DNA from 2 places in the Lysinibacillus capsici genome. Region 2 is predicted to be linked to the other one. Evidence: riboswitches for the same ligand, from Rfam matches in the RefSeq annotation. Region 2 holds a riboswitch; the other holds the start of a gene.

Region 1 (8,313 bases), 260 kb from region 2:
TTTGACCACACAAGTCCAACGTATGGTACACCTTTTACTACGATGAAAAACTTCGGTATTACGTATAAATCTGCTGGTGAAAATATCGCGAAGGGCCAACGTTCCGCACAGGAAGTTGTAACGGCTCGGATGAACAGTGAAGGACACCGTGCCAATATCCTTAATAAAAGCTACACACATATTGGTGTAGGCTATGTACGGGAAGGTAATTACTGGACACAAATGTTTATTCAAAAATAAAAAAGAAAGAGTATCTATTGGCTTTTGGGATAGCTAGTAGATGCTCTTTTTCGCGTTAAATTCTAAAGTATACCGGATTGGAAGCGTATATTACTTTTTAAATTCTCCTAAATCGAGCAGTAAAAACAACTTTACAGGTTGATGCTCATCTTTTGAAACATCAAATTGGAGATATGTCAGGCGTAAGGATAATGTAGCGTGTTTTTGCTGTCTTGACAAATAAAAATAACCAAAAAACAACACACTATTAGCAATAGACGAATAAGATGTCTCTGTAGTATGAAGATAGAGGTGGTGTTATGGTTGAAAAAGAAGTGGTTAACTACATGCTGCGTTATCTGTATGATAGGTCTAGTAGGTTGTGAAAAAGAAGCAGTCCATCATAACAAGCTAGAACAAGAAATTCAACAACGTGAGGAAGTACAGCAACCTGTTACATATGAACAAATGATTGATCCTATTGTAGAGGTTGTTGATCCAACTACGAGTAAGGTACTTAAAACAATATCTCCAAAGGAATTTGGCTTCGATACGGATCCACAGGCCTATCAAAAACATCTAGAACAATTAGCAAGGGAATGGGCGAGAGGAACGGACACATCAAATGGCTATGATCAGCGTATGCTGCTTGATCGATTGGATGAAAACGGGCAAGTCATTAAGGGGAAGCCGCAAATTATTTTAAAGGAAAGTGAGCTAGTGGAGCGTATTATCGAAGCTTCTGCGACTGGTGGTCAGGTAGAAATGCCGCTCTATATAACAGAAAGTGGCTATTATCTTGAGGATCTTCCTTTATTAGAGGAAGTGGTTGTTGCATCTTATACAACTTATTTCAATCGTGCTGATTTAGGAAGAAATAAAAATATTGAGCTGTCTGCCAGAGCCATTCATAATGTGATTGTAGGCAGTGGCGATTATTTTTCTTTTAATACAATTGTAGGCCCCAGAGATGAGGCAAATGGCTATCAACCCGCACCTGAAATTATTAATAAGAAGGTGGTCATGGGAATTGGCGGTGGAATCTGTCAAACTTCTTCAACCTTGTTTAATGCAGTAGACCAAATTCCTATCAAATATGTTGAGCGCCATCATCATTCGTTAGATGTAGGATATGTCCCAAAAGGAAGAGATGCTACGGTATCTTATGATACGTTAGATTTTAGGTTTCAAAACTCAAATGATGTACCATTTTTAATTAAGGCAAGCTATGGAGCGAATTCTCTAACAATTGAAATTCGAACGGCAGAAAAATATGTAGAATTATTGAAAAAATCATAATCTTGTAATGAGACACCACTAGACGTTGGTGTCTTTTTTCGGATCGCATGATATAGTTAAATTGATACAGTTCAGAAAATTTTAGGGAGGAAATGACAATGCATCCTAAACTACAAGCAACTATTGATTCGATTGATTTATACCAAGCAACTTACCCAGAGGATGCTTGTGTCATCGTGGCAGATACGGAAAGAGTGCTTGCCTACAAACCAGGAAAAAAGGTTGACTTAAAAGTTGGGGTTGGTGATCCAGTACATAAATATCGAGGTACAGCAACAGAAATAGCGTTAAGTTCAGGGGAATTTGTAAAAGAGGAGCGTGGTGCAGAAGGTTTTGGTATGGCCTATATTGCCTCTGCCCAGCCTATTTTTGAAGGAGGACGTGTTATTGGCGTAGTAAGTGCCATTATTTCCAATGAAAAAATGGATAGTATGCGCCTACTGGCAACCGAGCTTTCAAGTGCTGTAGAAGAAATGACAGCTACAAATGAAGGATTAGCCACTGCCAGTAAGGATGTATCCAATCGTTTGGAAGAGTTGTCTAATTTCTCAGAATCGATGACAGGCGATATAGAACAAATTAATGTGATTGTCCATTTAGTAAAAGATTTAGCTATGAAATCGAGAATTCTTGGTCTAAACGCATCCATAGAAGCGGCACGTTCAGGTGAGCATGGGCGTGGCTTTGCGGTGGTCGCTTCTGAAATACAAAAAATGTCTCAGAGTAGTACAGAAAGTGCTGATAGCATAACTGTGCAACTAGAAAACATTAAACAATCCATCGATCAGGTCAATGCATCATCGAATCAAATTGCTGCGTTTACACAGCAGTTTGCTGCGAGTATGCATGAATTAACAGATGCCTACAAAGGGGTTAATAGTACAGCAGAAAAGCTTATGCAAATTAGTGACATCAAAGGATAGTTATATAAAAAGGATAATAGACAAGTGCTATTATCCTTTTTCATGATTAAATGATCTCTAAAATTTCCTGTGGTGTTGTGACACTGTATTCAGGTTCTTCATTTTGCACGACCTCTTTGGCATCATAGCCCCATTCCACCCAAATAATTGGTACTCCGGCTTTCTTACACGCAACAATATCCCTTTGCTCGTCACCAATGTATACGACGTCAGATGAGTCAACATTCGCTTCCTTTAAAAACTTTTTCATTACTTTGTCCTTACCAAAAATGCGGTTGGAGCAAAGTACATCTGCTACACAATGAATACCATTCATTTTAAGAAATTCTAAAATATTCTCTTTAGAGTTTGAGGAAATAATCAGGATTTTATAGCCTCTTTTATTAATCTCTATTAATACTTCCTTCATTCCCTCGAACAGATGAACATCATTTAATGATTGGCGATATAATTTATAAAATTGCGGTAAAATCATAGGCAACTTATACATTGGAAAGTCGAATAACTTACTGCGTTCTGAAATTGATAATTTTTTTAATGTATCAATTTCCTTCAATTCAATGCCTTTAAATTTATATTTTTGGGCTAAAGTATTCCATGCTGATGCAAACACAGCAGTAGAATCTGCCAGCGTCCCATCAAAATCAAAGATAATATGCTTCATTGCAAACTTTCTCCTTTTTCATCTCGTTGTATTGACGTTCTATGCTAAAAAATGTTACATGGAATGGGCGATCTAGTAATCTTGAAATAACCACCATTTTGAGCGTACGTAAACATCTTATGGTAAATATTATCAGAAAATGAGGCGATTGCAATGGAAATGCTACAACGAAAAGAGGTGTCTCAAAAGTCCATTGAGACACCTCGGCATTATTTTGTTTTATGATAGGTGCTGGTAATTTTTATAAAAGTTTTTCTGCTTTTTCGCGTGTACGAATTAAATAATAGGCATTGATGCAGGAGGCAATCGGAATAATCAGTGCAATGCCGATACCTGCACAAAAAATGGTTGTCATTTCTGCACTAAAAACTTTGGAGTTAACAATTTCTCCAATCGAATAGGAGAGGTCCTTGAACCAGATTAACAAGCTTAAATAGCCACCAAAGAAAGCAAAAAATAACGTATTGGTATCGGTTCCTAATATATCTCTTCCTATACTTAAGCCAGCTGCAAATAGGTTTTTTCTACTAATCGAAGGATTACGATAAAAAATCTCATGCATGGAGGTAGCGATAGAAATAGCTACATCCATAATGGCACCTATCGTACTCATAATGATGACTGATGCACCAATCTGCACAAAATTAACACCAATGTAGAGAGAAAAGATGCTGATTTCTTCAGTTGATTCTTCGCCAAACCCTTGGATCATCGACTTTTCCGTTACAAAGGTAATAAAGAGTAGTAACACAACTATCGTCACCATCGTCGAGATAAAGGCTGTAATGGTTTTACTATTTGTTTTATTGATATAGAAAAGGCTAATACAGCTAATGATCGTACAGGCAATAAACGTCAAGATGATAGGGCTATTTTTAGGGTTTGTCATTAAAAAAATGGTGACAAAGAGTACACCAAAGTTTAGGAATAAAGAAAGAAATGAGCGTATCCCCTGTCTACCGCCGACTAGAACCATTAACACGCACAATATAACTGCTAATAAGACGACAACATTCATTCTCGAACCCTCTTTCGATTAATGAAAAATATAGCGGTATACAGACTAATAGGAATCGTAAGGACAACACCAATACCCCCTGCTAAGGCACGGTCTAATTCTAAAGAAAGATTTAAGGACAATGTAAGCCCTAATGTGGAAGAATTTTTTAAATAGAGAATAATCATAGGTATGGAGCCGCAAAGGTAGGCAAAGAATAAAATACTTGTAATAGTACCCATGATATCTTTACCGATTTCATGTCCCGAAGATTTAAGTGCTTTGACAGGGATCGTAGGATCTTGCTCGTATAAAGCAAAAATCGAGGAAGCCATTGTAATAGAAACATCCATTACTGCCCCGAGTGAGCCAATAAATAAACCTGCCATAAAGACGGTACGATAGGGACGCGTTAAAAATTGCATTTCTTCATAACGAAGACCATTTTCACCTGTCAACCACATTACAATAGAGCTTATGATAAGCGCTAGAATAGTGCCTAAAAGTGTGGACACGATGGCTACATATGTTTTTGTATTTAATCCACTAATAAGTAGTAGCGAGATAATTGTAAATAGCACCGCACAAATGCCGCTGACTACTAATAGGCTTACGCCCCCATGCTTCACATAAAGATCTAATGCGAATGATAAAATCACAGCATTGACCACCAGGCTAATGATAGAAAATAAGCCTTGTCTTTTACCTATAATAAGTAGGGCAAAAATAAAAATCCATGCAATCATTACCATGGTTTGATCACGTTTTAAATCGACAATGGTTCCTGTTAAAACTGATTGTGCTGTGCGACCATCTAGCGTGACAAAGATTTCATTGCCTACATGGTATTCTTGATCAAAAGCACCAGACGAAGAATAGTCATTCGTCAAATGAATGGATTGCCCCTTATGCTGACCATTTTTGATAATGGCCATAATTTCCTGTGTAAATAAAAAATCCCTATTTTCATACATGTCTGTCATTGGTTCTGATTTTGTTACATCCACTTGCGTTATTTTCGCTATCGGTCGATCATAAAATTGTTCATTATGATGTACGAAAACAATCGAAACCCCACAACAGAATGCTAATAGGGCATAGAAAATAGCTTGTTTAAAAGGTATATTTTTTAAAAATGTCAAGTAAATGACCTCCAAACGGCTACACTGAATAGTCACTTGTAAAGGAACGTTTTTTTGATTAAGAAGTTCCATTAACAGGTTAAATGTCATCATTTTAATAACATCTTTTACATTTTTTAAGTCTCGTCAGAGCTGTTTAAAATTTATGCTTCCAAAAAAATTTAAAAAGAAGGATGGATAATATAATAAAATAGTGTTATCGTAAGACTAGCTAAATAAAAATATTCTTCGGGGTAGGGTGAAATTCCCGATCGGCGGTGATGAAGCAATTCAAAGTCCGTGAGCGCAAGCTGATTTGGTGCAAATCCAAAACCGACAGTTACAGTCTGGATGGGAGAAGGGTAAAAATGCGAACTTTTTAAATTGATTCTAATTTAGAAGGTTTATTTGACTATGCATTTATTACAAAACTTCCCAATCACCTTGTGGGAAGTTTTTTTATTTAGCTACAATCGAATAGAAGATGTTCTTCGGGGTAGGGTGAAATTCCCAATCGGCGGTGATGAAGCAATTCAAAGTCCGTGAGCGCAAGCTGATTTGGTGCAAATCCAAAACCGACAGTGATAGTCTGGATGGGAGAAGAACGAATGAGATAACAGTCTATGAAAAAATTGTTTTCAAATAGGCTTATTTGTTGATGTCTTATACTCCCAAAACCCCTTTGATGTAAAGGGGTTTTTATTTTTATATTGTTAACGAGAGAAGGGAGAAGGATAAGGCACAAAAAAAGGTGGATCAACTTTAAAAGTAAAGAATAGAAGTGCTAATAAAGTAGAGTAGGTGATGGAATGTTTACTGGACTTGTAGAGGATATTGGTATCATAAAAGCCGTGCAAAGCGATCGGAACAGTATGAAAATTACGATTCAATCAGCCAAGATAACGGAGGATGTCAAGCTTGGTGACAGTATAGCGGTCAATGGAGTTTGTTTAACGGTGACACATTTCACACAACAGCAGCTTACGATGGATGTTATGCCTGAAACAGTCAAAGCAACAAATTTACAGCAGCTGGCAATAGGTGATTCTGTTAATTTGGAGCGGGCCATGCCTGCTAATGGACGATTTGGAGGTCATTTTGTTGCTGGTCATGTTGATGGAGTCGGCAAAATTTTGCGAAAACGTCCAGTGGCAAACGCCGTTTATATTGATATCGAAATGTCTGAGGAACTAACCAACTTTTGTATTCCAAAGGGTTCCATAACAATTGATGGCACAAGCTTAACCCTTTTTCATGTTGAAGCCAATAGTGTCACGATTTCGCTCATTCCTCATACTTACAAAGAAACCGTTTTAGGTTTGAAGAGGGTTGGAGCAATCGTTAATATTGAAACCGATTTAGTCGGAAAATACATTATAGGGCAATTAAAAAAAGGGCAAACAACGCCAGCTATTACAAGAGATTATTTAGCACAACATGGTTTTTAAATCATAGAATAGGAGTTGATCATCATGCTACATTCAATTGAAGAAGCCATAGAGGATTTAAGGCACGGCAATATGATTGTGGTGGTTGATGATGAGGATCGAGAAAATGAAGGAGATCTTCTGGCACTCGCTGAATTCATCACACCAGCAACAATCAACTTTATGGCAACCAATGGTAGAGGTTTAATTTGTACGCCGATTTCGCAGCAGCTTGCACAAAAGCTAGATTTATATCCAATGGTTCAGCACAATACGGATAACCATCAAACCGCATTTACGATAAGCATCGACCATGTAGAAACAACGACAGGGATTAGCGCCTTTGAGCGTGCGCTAACGATACAAAGGATGATAGAAAAGCAAGCTAAGCCGACTGATTTTCGTCGACCAGGCCATATTTTTCCGTTGATTGCGAAAGAGCAAGGAGTGCTGCAACGGAGAGGGCACACAGAGGCGACGATTGATCTAGCGAAGCTTTGTGATAGTGTACCAGCAGGTGTTATTTGCGAAATTATGGGGGATGATGGGCACATGCTTCGGTTTGAAGAACTGACAAAGTTCGCTGCACATCATGGCTTAAAAATGATATCGATAGAAGCATTGGTTGCATATCGTAAACAATTATCCACTAATAAATCTAAAATTTCTATGTAAAAAGGAGAAAAAACAATGGGTCAAACATTTGAAGCACAATTAATTGGAACGGATTTGAAAATTGCAGTAGTAGTGGGTCGTTTTAATGAGTTCATTACTAGCAAATTATTGGATGGGGCAATGGATGGTTTAACTCGTCATGGGGTTGATCCTGCATTTATTGATGTTGCATGGGTACCAGGGGCTTTTGAAGTTCCTTTTATGGCAAAACAACTGGCAGAAACAAAGAAATATGATGCCATTATTGGTTTAGGTACTGTTATTCGTGGCTCTACAACACACTATGACTATGTTTGTAATGAATCTGCAAAAGGCATTGCCAATGTGTCATTGTCAACGAATGTACCTGTTATTTTTGGAATTGTTACTACCGAAAATATTGAACAGGCAATTGAACGTGCAGGAACGAAATCTGGTAATAAAGGCTATGATGCGGCAATGTCTGCAATTGAGATGGCAAATCTAAAGAAAATGATTGGTTCAGGACAATTTGAATAGTCGTCACAACATTTGTTTCTTTGAATATTTTGAACAACCATGGGAAAAATATGCTTAAGTGTATTTATTGAATGTGATTGTTTTCATAAATGTACTAATCTTGAGCTGGCTCAGTAGGAGATGAGAAGTATTTCATCAATGGAACAAATTAATTTGAAAATGTTGAAATCACTATTTCAACGCTCTGCTGATGTGATTTTCCAACAATATAATTTTCAGCAATATACAGTACATTTGATAACTTGTGATGCAATGGTCAATGAGCAAATTCTTCAAACTGTGGTTGTTCAACGTGTTCAATCTTTGTTAAGCAATGTCACTGAGGACATGCTAGAGGAAGAAATCGAACAGCATTTACACATACCCTATTTACAAAAGATTTTATCGAAAGAGGATGCGGTAACTAGGGTCTATAAAGGACATGTCTTATTGTATTTTGAAGAAAATCAATTACTTTATTCTAGTGATATTTCAAAAAGACCCAATCGAG
Region 2 (8,313 bases):
TAGCTGCATCACTCGTTACTATGTCCATCAGATCATTACTAAAAGGAATGATTACTAAGTTAATTGATCCAGTAGCAGTAATCCAAGAACTTAACCGCCAAATATACGAGCTATTTTCTGATGAAGATATGGACCGTTTTTTAATGACAGCAATCTACATACTTCTAGATACAAAAAACGGAACTTTGCACTATGTGAATGCGGCTCATCCTTCTGGTTTTTTATTTGGAAAATATGGAGAAACAGTCTTTCTCCCAGCGAATACGCCTATCCTCGGACTATTCCCTACTATTCAAATAAATAAAAAAACAATACCTTTATCAGGCTGGCATCGTATTATTCTTTATACGGATGGACTATTAACATTGAACGAGCAAAACTCAATTGATATGGACTTTTTCTACGCTTATGCTTCACAGGATAACAGCTATGCACTACAAAAGTTTTCTCAAAAGTACAATTTATTTGATAATGATTACAGCGATGACATCACAGTCGTTTCAATAACAATTACATTAAAGGGTAGGTGATTGAAGATGGAATTCACACTCAATGTAAATCCTGATACACAAGCTATAGCCTTTATTGATCAAGTTATGGAGAATTATACAGATTTATATAATCTACCTTATAAACGAGAATTAAGATTTGTTGTTCATGAACTAGTCATCAATGCCATAGAGGCTATGGGAAAAATTAATACACCCGTTCAAAAGGAGATTCAAATACATGTAGCCCAATCAAACGAAGAAATAAAAATAACAGTCACTGACGAAGCAAAAGGCATTGACGAAAAGGACTGGGACAAAGTTCTTCAATTCGATTTAGACAAACTTGATTATGCTGATCGTGGACGCGGTTTATTTTTTGTCAAAAATATGGTCGACCATATTTGGTTCGAAAATATTTCTAAAACAAAATTTTTAGTTGGTATTTCCAAAAAGATTCATCTATAAAGTAAACGTAAAATTGGGGGCGTTTTAATGAAGTTATCTATACGAAAGAAAATGAATCTGCTTATATTTGGGTGTATTATTTTACTTACCTCCCTTTTAGCAGGAGTCAATTTTTTTGTTGCCAAGAACAATCTATTAGAAAGTGCTGATACAAAGCTTTTATCAGATATACAGTTAAGCTATGAATATTTAGACGCTAAATATCCTGGAGAATGGTCCATTAAAAACAACCAACTCTATAAGGGCGATATCAATATGGTAGAAAACTTTGAGGTAGCTGATAAAGTTGGAGAACTCACAAATGGGAATGCTGTCTCCATCTTTCAAAACGATACGCGTATAAGTACCAATATAGTGGATAATGGTCAACGCGCTTTAAATACCAAGGTTTCTGACGAGGTTGCTACTGTTGTGCTAGGAGAAAAAAAGCGCTTTATCGGTTCTGCAAATGTCTTAGGAAGTTTGCATCAAGCAGCCTATGATCCGATTGTAAATAGTCAAGGCGAGGTTATCGGTGTATGGGCAACCGCTGTTCCTACTGCTCCCTATATAAGCATTGCCACAAAATCAGCACTGGAGAATGTAGCGATTTCCTTAGTAATCGCCATTGTAATGATCGGAGGAATTAGTTGGTTCTTACAAAAGCAAATTGTTAATCCTATTAACATTCTAAGTACCAATGCCAAGGAACTAGCAGAACTAAATTTAAATGTTAAACTGTTAAACCCTAAAGGCAAAGATGAAATCGCTGAATTAGCACGCGCATTTAGTAGTATGAAAAATCATTTAACAGAGACGATAAAGATTGTGGCTGGTAGTGCACATCAAATTGCAAAGTCGTCACACACTTTGGCAGAATCATCACACCAAACAAGTGAAGCATCTAATCAGATCGCACTAACAATGAATGAAATCGCCGTGGGTACTACCACTCAATCTGATCAGGCTGAGCGAATAGTTTCAATGATGCAAAAAACGATTGAAGAAGTATCAAAGAGCTTACAAAAGGCCGAAATCACTTTAAACAGTGCTATCGAATCCACACATATCGCGCGTAAAGGAGAAGAAGCCATCAATGAAGCGATTATGCATCTAAGTGATGTTACGAAAACAGTGTCTTATGCAACTGATTCTATCCAAAAATTAGGCAAGCGCTCTGAAGAAATTGGTGGTATTATTACCGTTATCACTGGCATCGCAGAACAAACGAATCTGTTAGCACTCAATGCGGCCATCGAGGCAGCACGAGCAGGTGATCAAGGAAAAGGTTTTGCTGTCGTTGCATCAGAGGTTCGTCAGTTAGCTGAACAGTCAAGTTTAGCAGCTGGACAAATTACTAATCTTATTAATGATATCCAAGCGGAAACATCTGTGACCGTACGGACAATGGAAAGTAATTTACTAGCTGTCGAGGAGCAAGTAACAATCATCAATAAAGGCGGAAGTGCCTTAAAAGAAATTGTGGAGAAAGTTGTCGAAACTGAAGAAGGTGTGGAACAAATGAAAGTGGCATTTACACATGTTAACGACAACTCCTTAGGTGTGCAACAGGCTATCCAAGATATTTCTCGCATCATCGAGGATGCTGCAGCAGCTACAGAAGAGATTGCCGCAACCTCAGAAGAACAATATGCGACTGTTGCAGAAATTACACAAAGCTCAGATGAGTTATCATCAATTGCTGATAAATTACAAAATGAAGTGAATAAATTTAAGTTTGAATAACTCCCCAAACAAGAAAAGAAAAATGGAGGCGCTATAGGATGAATCAGAAGAAAATTGCAATGAATATTGACACAAAGGCTGATTATATAGTGATTGCGTTTACAGGCGATTTAGAATACGGGATGATTGAAGAAATAAAGTCAGAGCTTCAAACACTTAGCTTAGACACAAAACACGGATACATTATCAATATGCAAAAGGTAACAAATATTGATAGTACTGGATTCGGTATGATCGTTAATTTCGCTAAGAAGGTGTCTGTAAAAGATAAGAAAATCGCCATTATTGTCGTCGATGATTTCATTCGCAACTTATTCGCTATTTCACAGGTTGATAAAGTATTCCCTATTGCCGAAAGTGAAGAACAAGCAAGGAAGATTATTAAAGAAGATTGGCTAGGTGAGCTATCACTTAACGATTATTAATCTCTATAATCATAATAAAAGGTGTATTCCTATTAGACGGAATACACCTTTTTATGTTGTTAAAAAAAGAAGAAGTCAACGGTAGAAATAGCAACTTTGCAAGGCGAGAGGTTGATTTCCGTTCCGCCAGCGTCCTTTCCAGGGGGGCGTCCGATGAGCCGCTAAATCCCATAGGAGTGACGCTATCAACCATTCTCCAAAGTGTCTTTACCTCATAGTAGCATAGTGATCAAATCACCCATTATCTGGATTCTTAGAGGGGATAGGCTCTTATTTTCAATGCGGTGAAGTGCTGAGTGACAACACCTCTTCATAAAGAGTAATGAACTCCTTTACTTTATTTGAAAACCTTTACTAAAAAGATTGAGATTTTTTGGGTTGGTGTGGAAGGCTTCTTGACTCCCGTGGGTTAACGAGACAGGTGAGCCCCTACACGGAGGAAGCTGCTAGCACTCGCCCACAGGAAAGCAAGTAGCCTTCAATAGAAATCCATTTCTACCTTTCTATTGACTGTTATGTTTTTAACACTAAGAGAAGGTATTTTTCCTATGGCAGAATATACCTTTTCTTTAATACTGCAGTAGCATATTAACAAACACAACTAGAATGATAATCGGTACAACAACTAGCATTAACATACGATATGTCGAATAATAGCCTTGTCCCATTTGACTACCCGTTAGCAATTCTCTCTTCACAAATTCTTTATCTACTACATAGGCAATAAAAATAGCAATGAATAAATTCCCTAGTGGAAGCATGATATTTGACACTAAAAAATCGGTTGCATCAAAGATACTTTTCTCGAAAATCATTATATCCGATAAAACACTCGAAGAAAGTGCTGCTGGAATAGCTGCAATAAATACGACTATACCAAGTATAAGCGTCCACATTGGACGGGATTTCTGACTATGCTCCATAAATGCCGCGACGATAATCTCATATAAACTAAATGATGACGTTAATGTAGCAAATAAAAATAGCAATAAAAACATAGCTAAAAACACTTCACCGAATGGCATTTGACTAAAAGCTGTTGGTAGCACCATAAATAGCAAACCCGGACCCGCTGCTGGCTCTAAATCAAAGGCGAACACAACAGGGAAAATTGCTAAACCTGCTAAAAATGAAACAAGCACGGTTAACAGCACTACAGAACCTGCTGAATTCGGAAGACTGACATCTTTTTTTAGATAAGAGCTATATGTAACTAGACAAGAAAAGCCAACTGCTAACCCAAAGAACGATTGCCCGAGGGCTTCTAATAATGCCTTACCCGTAATATTCGAGAAATCAGGCCATAAGAAGAATTTTACCCCTTCCATTGCCCCATCTAATGTAACAGCACGCACAACAAGGACAATGAACATTATGAAAAGTAACGGCATCATCCATTTATTGGCCTTTTCAATCCCATTTTGTACACCTAATGAAATCACAAGTACGTTGACCAATGTAAACAACACTAGACCAACTAGCGTAATCCATGGCGTGCCTATAATTTTTCCAAATAATTCAGCTGGATCTACTGCTGGATCAATTACCGCGCCAGCTACACCTAGCCCGCTATAAATAAAGATCCAACCTCCGACTACGCTATAAAAAGTTAATAATAAAAAACAGCCTAGCACGCCCATTCGACCAATCCAAGCCCAGCCTGGCTTAGTTGGAGCAATTTTTTTATACGCTGTTACAGCCTCGGATTGTGTACCACGTCCTAACACATACTCGGACAATAACATTGGTAGTCCTATTAACAAGGTAAATAACACAAAGATAAGGAAAAATGCTCCTCCACCACTTTGTCCTGTTACATAGGGAAGTTTCCAAATTGCCCCTAGTCCGATCGCCGCACCAGCTGATGCTAAAATAAAACCTAATTTACTAGACCATTGTCCTTTTTTTCCACTCATCTCTTCAAACTCCTCAAACATTCTAAACTCTTCTCTATTTTACATGAAAATGTAGCTTTCGACTAGGTTATAATTATAAAGTACTAGTTAACTATTTTACCCTATTACTTTTTTCTGTATTTATCCGTTAGTTTTGTTCTTCTATTCTTCACACTTTTTCCTATCTATTGTTCCTTCCAACAAAAAAACCTCAGGTATATTGACCCGAGGTTAGTAAAAATTATTTTGTTATATAGATAGAACGCTGGCGGTCGATCCATTTGCGCATTGTGGTAAATAAAAACGCCATAATAGCCGTTAATAAAATACCTTTCACAATGTTAAATGGTAAAATCCCAGCGATAATCATTTTATAAAGTGAGTCACCTACAACAGGTTCCATTCCTAAGAAGTATGTGTACATCGGTAAAAATACTGCGTAGTTTAAAATACTCATCCCTACTGCCATTACGACTGTTCCTGTCGCTAAACCTCCAACAAGACCAGCAATTGTTTTAAAGCGATTAAAAATAAGGCTTACTGGTAAAATAAATAAAATACCTGTTGCAAAGTTGGCCATATGACCTACTGGCACACCTGTTGGCGTTCCAGAGAAAATCCAATCCAATACATTTTTAAATAATTCTACTAAAATACCAGCTACAGGCCCCATTGTGATGGCTGCTATTAATGCAGGCATATCACTAAAGTCCACTTCCAAAAATGCTGGGAATGGTGGAATTGGGAAATTAAAAAGCATTAATAAAAACGAAATACTGCTCAGCATACCAATCGTAATAAACGATTGGAGTTTAACATTTTTCTTCATAGAAAACTCTCTCCTCTTTGCTGATTCAATCTCGCAAGAAGAAAGGTGACGATCTTTCAATTGTTAGCACGAAAAAACCCTTATGCATGAAGAGCACAAGGGAGAAAGGCATGACGAATAAGCGTCAATTTAAACTATTTTTGAGCACCGTTTAAAAAGCCATACAAAAAAAGCGCTCGGTCATAGTTTATTTCATAACAATGAATGACGATCGTACCTCCATCTTCTCCCATCCAGACTTTAACTGTCGGCCTCGGAATTACACCAAGTCAGCCATGCAAATAAATTTGCACAGGTCGCGGGCTGAAGAGCGAAGCATAAACCATTCGAGTTAATGGAAACATTAACGGTTCACCACTCTATTACCGCCGGTCGGGATTTTCACCCTGCCCCGAAGATGAATCATATTATTTTATACTACAACCTTACTATAATTAATTATTAAGAAAAAGTAAATAGTTCTGCTTAAAAAATTCCGATTAGATTTGTAAGTATTGTAAAAATGGAGCATTCCATGTTACAGGAATGCTCCATTTTTGATTTTGACTAAGGCATATATTGTTTATTTGGCCCCACAGGCTTGGGCAAATACGTTTTTAAATCGAATCCTTCCCAGCTTTCTTGGACCACATTATCCAATCGTAATTGTTGGTCAAAGCTAGCAGCAGTTAACATCATAGCTTCAATCAATTGGGTAGCGCGAATTGGCTCCATTGATGCTAAATCTAAGGGAATATCGAATGTTACGACTACACCTTCTGCTTCCTCTTTCACGGTATATGTTACATTTTCAGGAACCACTGTTACATAAACATCATCATTTTTGTTTTTCATTAGTGTAAGTGCTTCTGTAACATTAGCAAATGTTTGACGGAAATCTGGTGACAGGTATTCTGCCCCATTACCATCTTGGTATAAATAATAATTAAAATGCTTGGCGTTTGTTAATGACATGGCTTGACTTGGCTCACCCTCCTGAGAAAACTCATAAGGTGTGCCATCTTCATTTTGAATCTCAACTTCCGTATATTCAGAATCCGAGAAGGTATCCTCTAAAGTCCCTTTGTATTCATTAACGGTAGCTGATGCAACATCATAGTCATTGTCCTTTGGTAATACGTGGACAAGCTTGTCTTCCTTCTCCTTCAGTTCACCTTTAAAAGGATGATAATCCGTAAACCCTTTGGCTTCTTCATCTATTTGAGGAGCATATTTTTCATACATCTGTAGGGTAGAAGGCTTTTCTGTTCCAAAATCAGTTGCTACACGCTCATTTGGTATCACATATGTCATTGGAACACTTTCTGCATCGCGTCCTGCCAAACCAATACGGAAAACGACAGCATCTTTCACATCTTCCTCATAGACAGACGACCGTAAAGATAGCATACGCTCATGCTCCGATACAATACTGGATTGAAGTGCCTCATCCTGGGTAGCTGCCTCTTTAGCAGAACGATCTTCCTGTAACGTAGCGTAATTAGCCGTTTCTGGCGTACTAGCTAGATCTTTTTGGCTAGCGTCATTATTCATGAACATGAAGCCAACGAGTACCGTTATCGCGAAAACTGCTGCTACACTCGTAAAAATCGGCATTTTTCGGAACTTAAATCGTGATGGTCGTTCATCTTGTATTAAAGATTTACTTGCTTGTTGTGCTTCTTCATTCTCTATAGGTTGTTGTATCGCTTCTTGTAGGTGACTATTATCCTGCAAGCGAGCATCTGCCATTAACCGATTTAATATTTCTTCTTTTGAACGGCGGTCAGAAAGCTTAGGGGCATTGTTCAAGACATGTTCAAGCTGTTCATCATCAAATGGCTTATGCGTCATTGCCGTTTCGCCTCCTGTTCTCTAATCGGCTGTAGCTGTTGCCTTAAAAATTTAATGGCTCGATGCTGGGTCGTTTTTACCTTAGCTTCTGTCCAATCTAGTATTTGCGCTGTTTCTGCAATCGATAAATCTTGAAAATAGCGCATAATAATGACCATTTTTTGGTCGCCTGTACAGTTTTCAAGTGCTGATTCTACCTGCATAAATTCATCACTGGCCTGTAGCATATCTTCCGGTGATGGCGTGGTTGAATGGAGCTGTTCCGTTTCCCAGTCAAAGAAATCATGTGAATGCTTTTGACGTACAGCTTGCTTTCTAAAATGATCAATTGCTACATTTTTAGCAATAGCAAATAGCCAAGTTTTCTCACTACTATTGCCTGCAAATTGATCGTATGAGCGCAACACTCGTACATAAACTTCATGTGCTAAATCTTCGGCAAGTGTACGGTTTTTTACTAAATATATTAAAAACTGAAACACGTCTTGGTGATATGCATCGTATAGTCGATGGAACACGGAGTCATTCAAAGCACTCCACCCCCGTTCTATAATATTTGTCGTCTTACATTCATAGAAGTTACAGCCAATTAATAGCAATACTTGTTATTAATCGAACGGTAAATAAAACGTGAAGGTCGTACCCTCTTT

The links. Region 2 has a riboswitch for FMN ahead of LCP48_RS06565 (ECF transporter S component). Riboswitches for the same ligand answer to the same signal wherever they lie in the genome.
Region 1: it holds a riboswitch for FMN, as region 2 does, so the genes downstream of both, ribE (riboflavin synthase) here and LCP48_RS06565 (ECF transporter S component) in region 2, are expected to answer to the same signal.

What each region holds. Positions count from the first base shown of each region.
Region 1 covers NZ_CP084108.1:1,649,542-1,657,854, forward strand. The annotation lists gene LCP48_RS07830 (CAP domain-containing protein) at 1-240, shown strand, start outside; gene LCP48_RS07835 (VanW family protein) at 544-1,518, shown strand; gene LCP48_RS07840 (methyl-accepting chemotaxis protein) at 1,617-2,441, shown strand; gene LCP48_RS07845 (HAD-IA family hydrolase) at 2,488-3,105, opposite strand; gene LCP48_RS07850 (YibE/F family protein) at 3,347-4,123, opposite strand; gene LCP48_RS07855 (YibE/F family protein) at 4,120-5,244, opposite strand; FMN riboswitch at 5,465-5,590, shown strand; FMN riboswitch at 5,707-5,832, shown strand; gene ribE (riboflavin synthase) at 6,033-6,671, shown strand; gene ribB (3,4-dihydroxy-2-butanone-4-phosphate synthase) at 6,696-7,325, shown strand; gene ribH (6,7-dimethyl-8-ribityllumazine synthase) at 7,341-7,823, shown strand; gene LCP48_RS07875 (spore germination protein) at 7,962-8,313, shown strand, end outside.
Region 2 covers NZ_CP084108.1:1,388,884-1,397,196, reverse strand. The annotation lists gene LCP48_RS06590 (response regulator) at 1-530, shown strand, start outside; gene LCP48_RS06585 (ATP-binding protein) at 537-956, shown strand; gene LCP48_RS06580 (methyl-accepting chemotaxis protein) at 984-2,681, shown strand; gene LCP48_RS06575 (STAS domain-containing protein) at 2,720-3,106, shown strand; gene LCP48_RS06570 (sodium-dependent transporter) at 3,676-5,022, opposite strand; gene LCP48_RS06565 (ECF transporter S component) at 5,243-5,830, opposite strand; FMN riboswitch at 6,048-6,233, opposite strand; gene LCP48_RS06560 (RNA polymerase subunit sigma) at 6,377-7,663, opposite strand; gene sigX (RNA polymerase sigma factor SigX) at 7,660-8,193, opposite strand; gene LCP48_RS06550 (ATP-binding protein) at 8,272-8,313, opposite strand, start outside.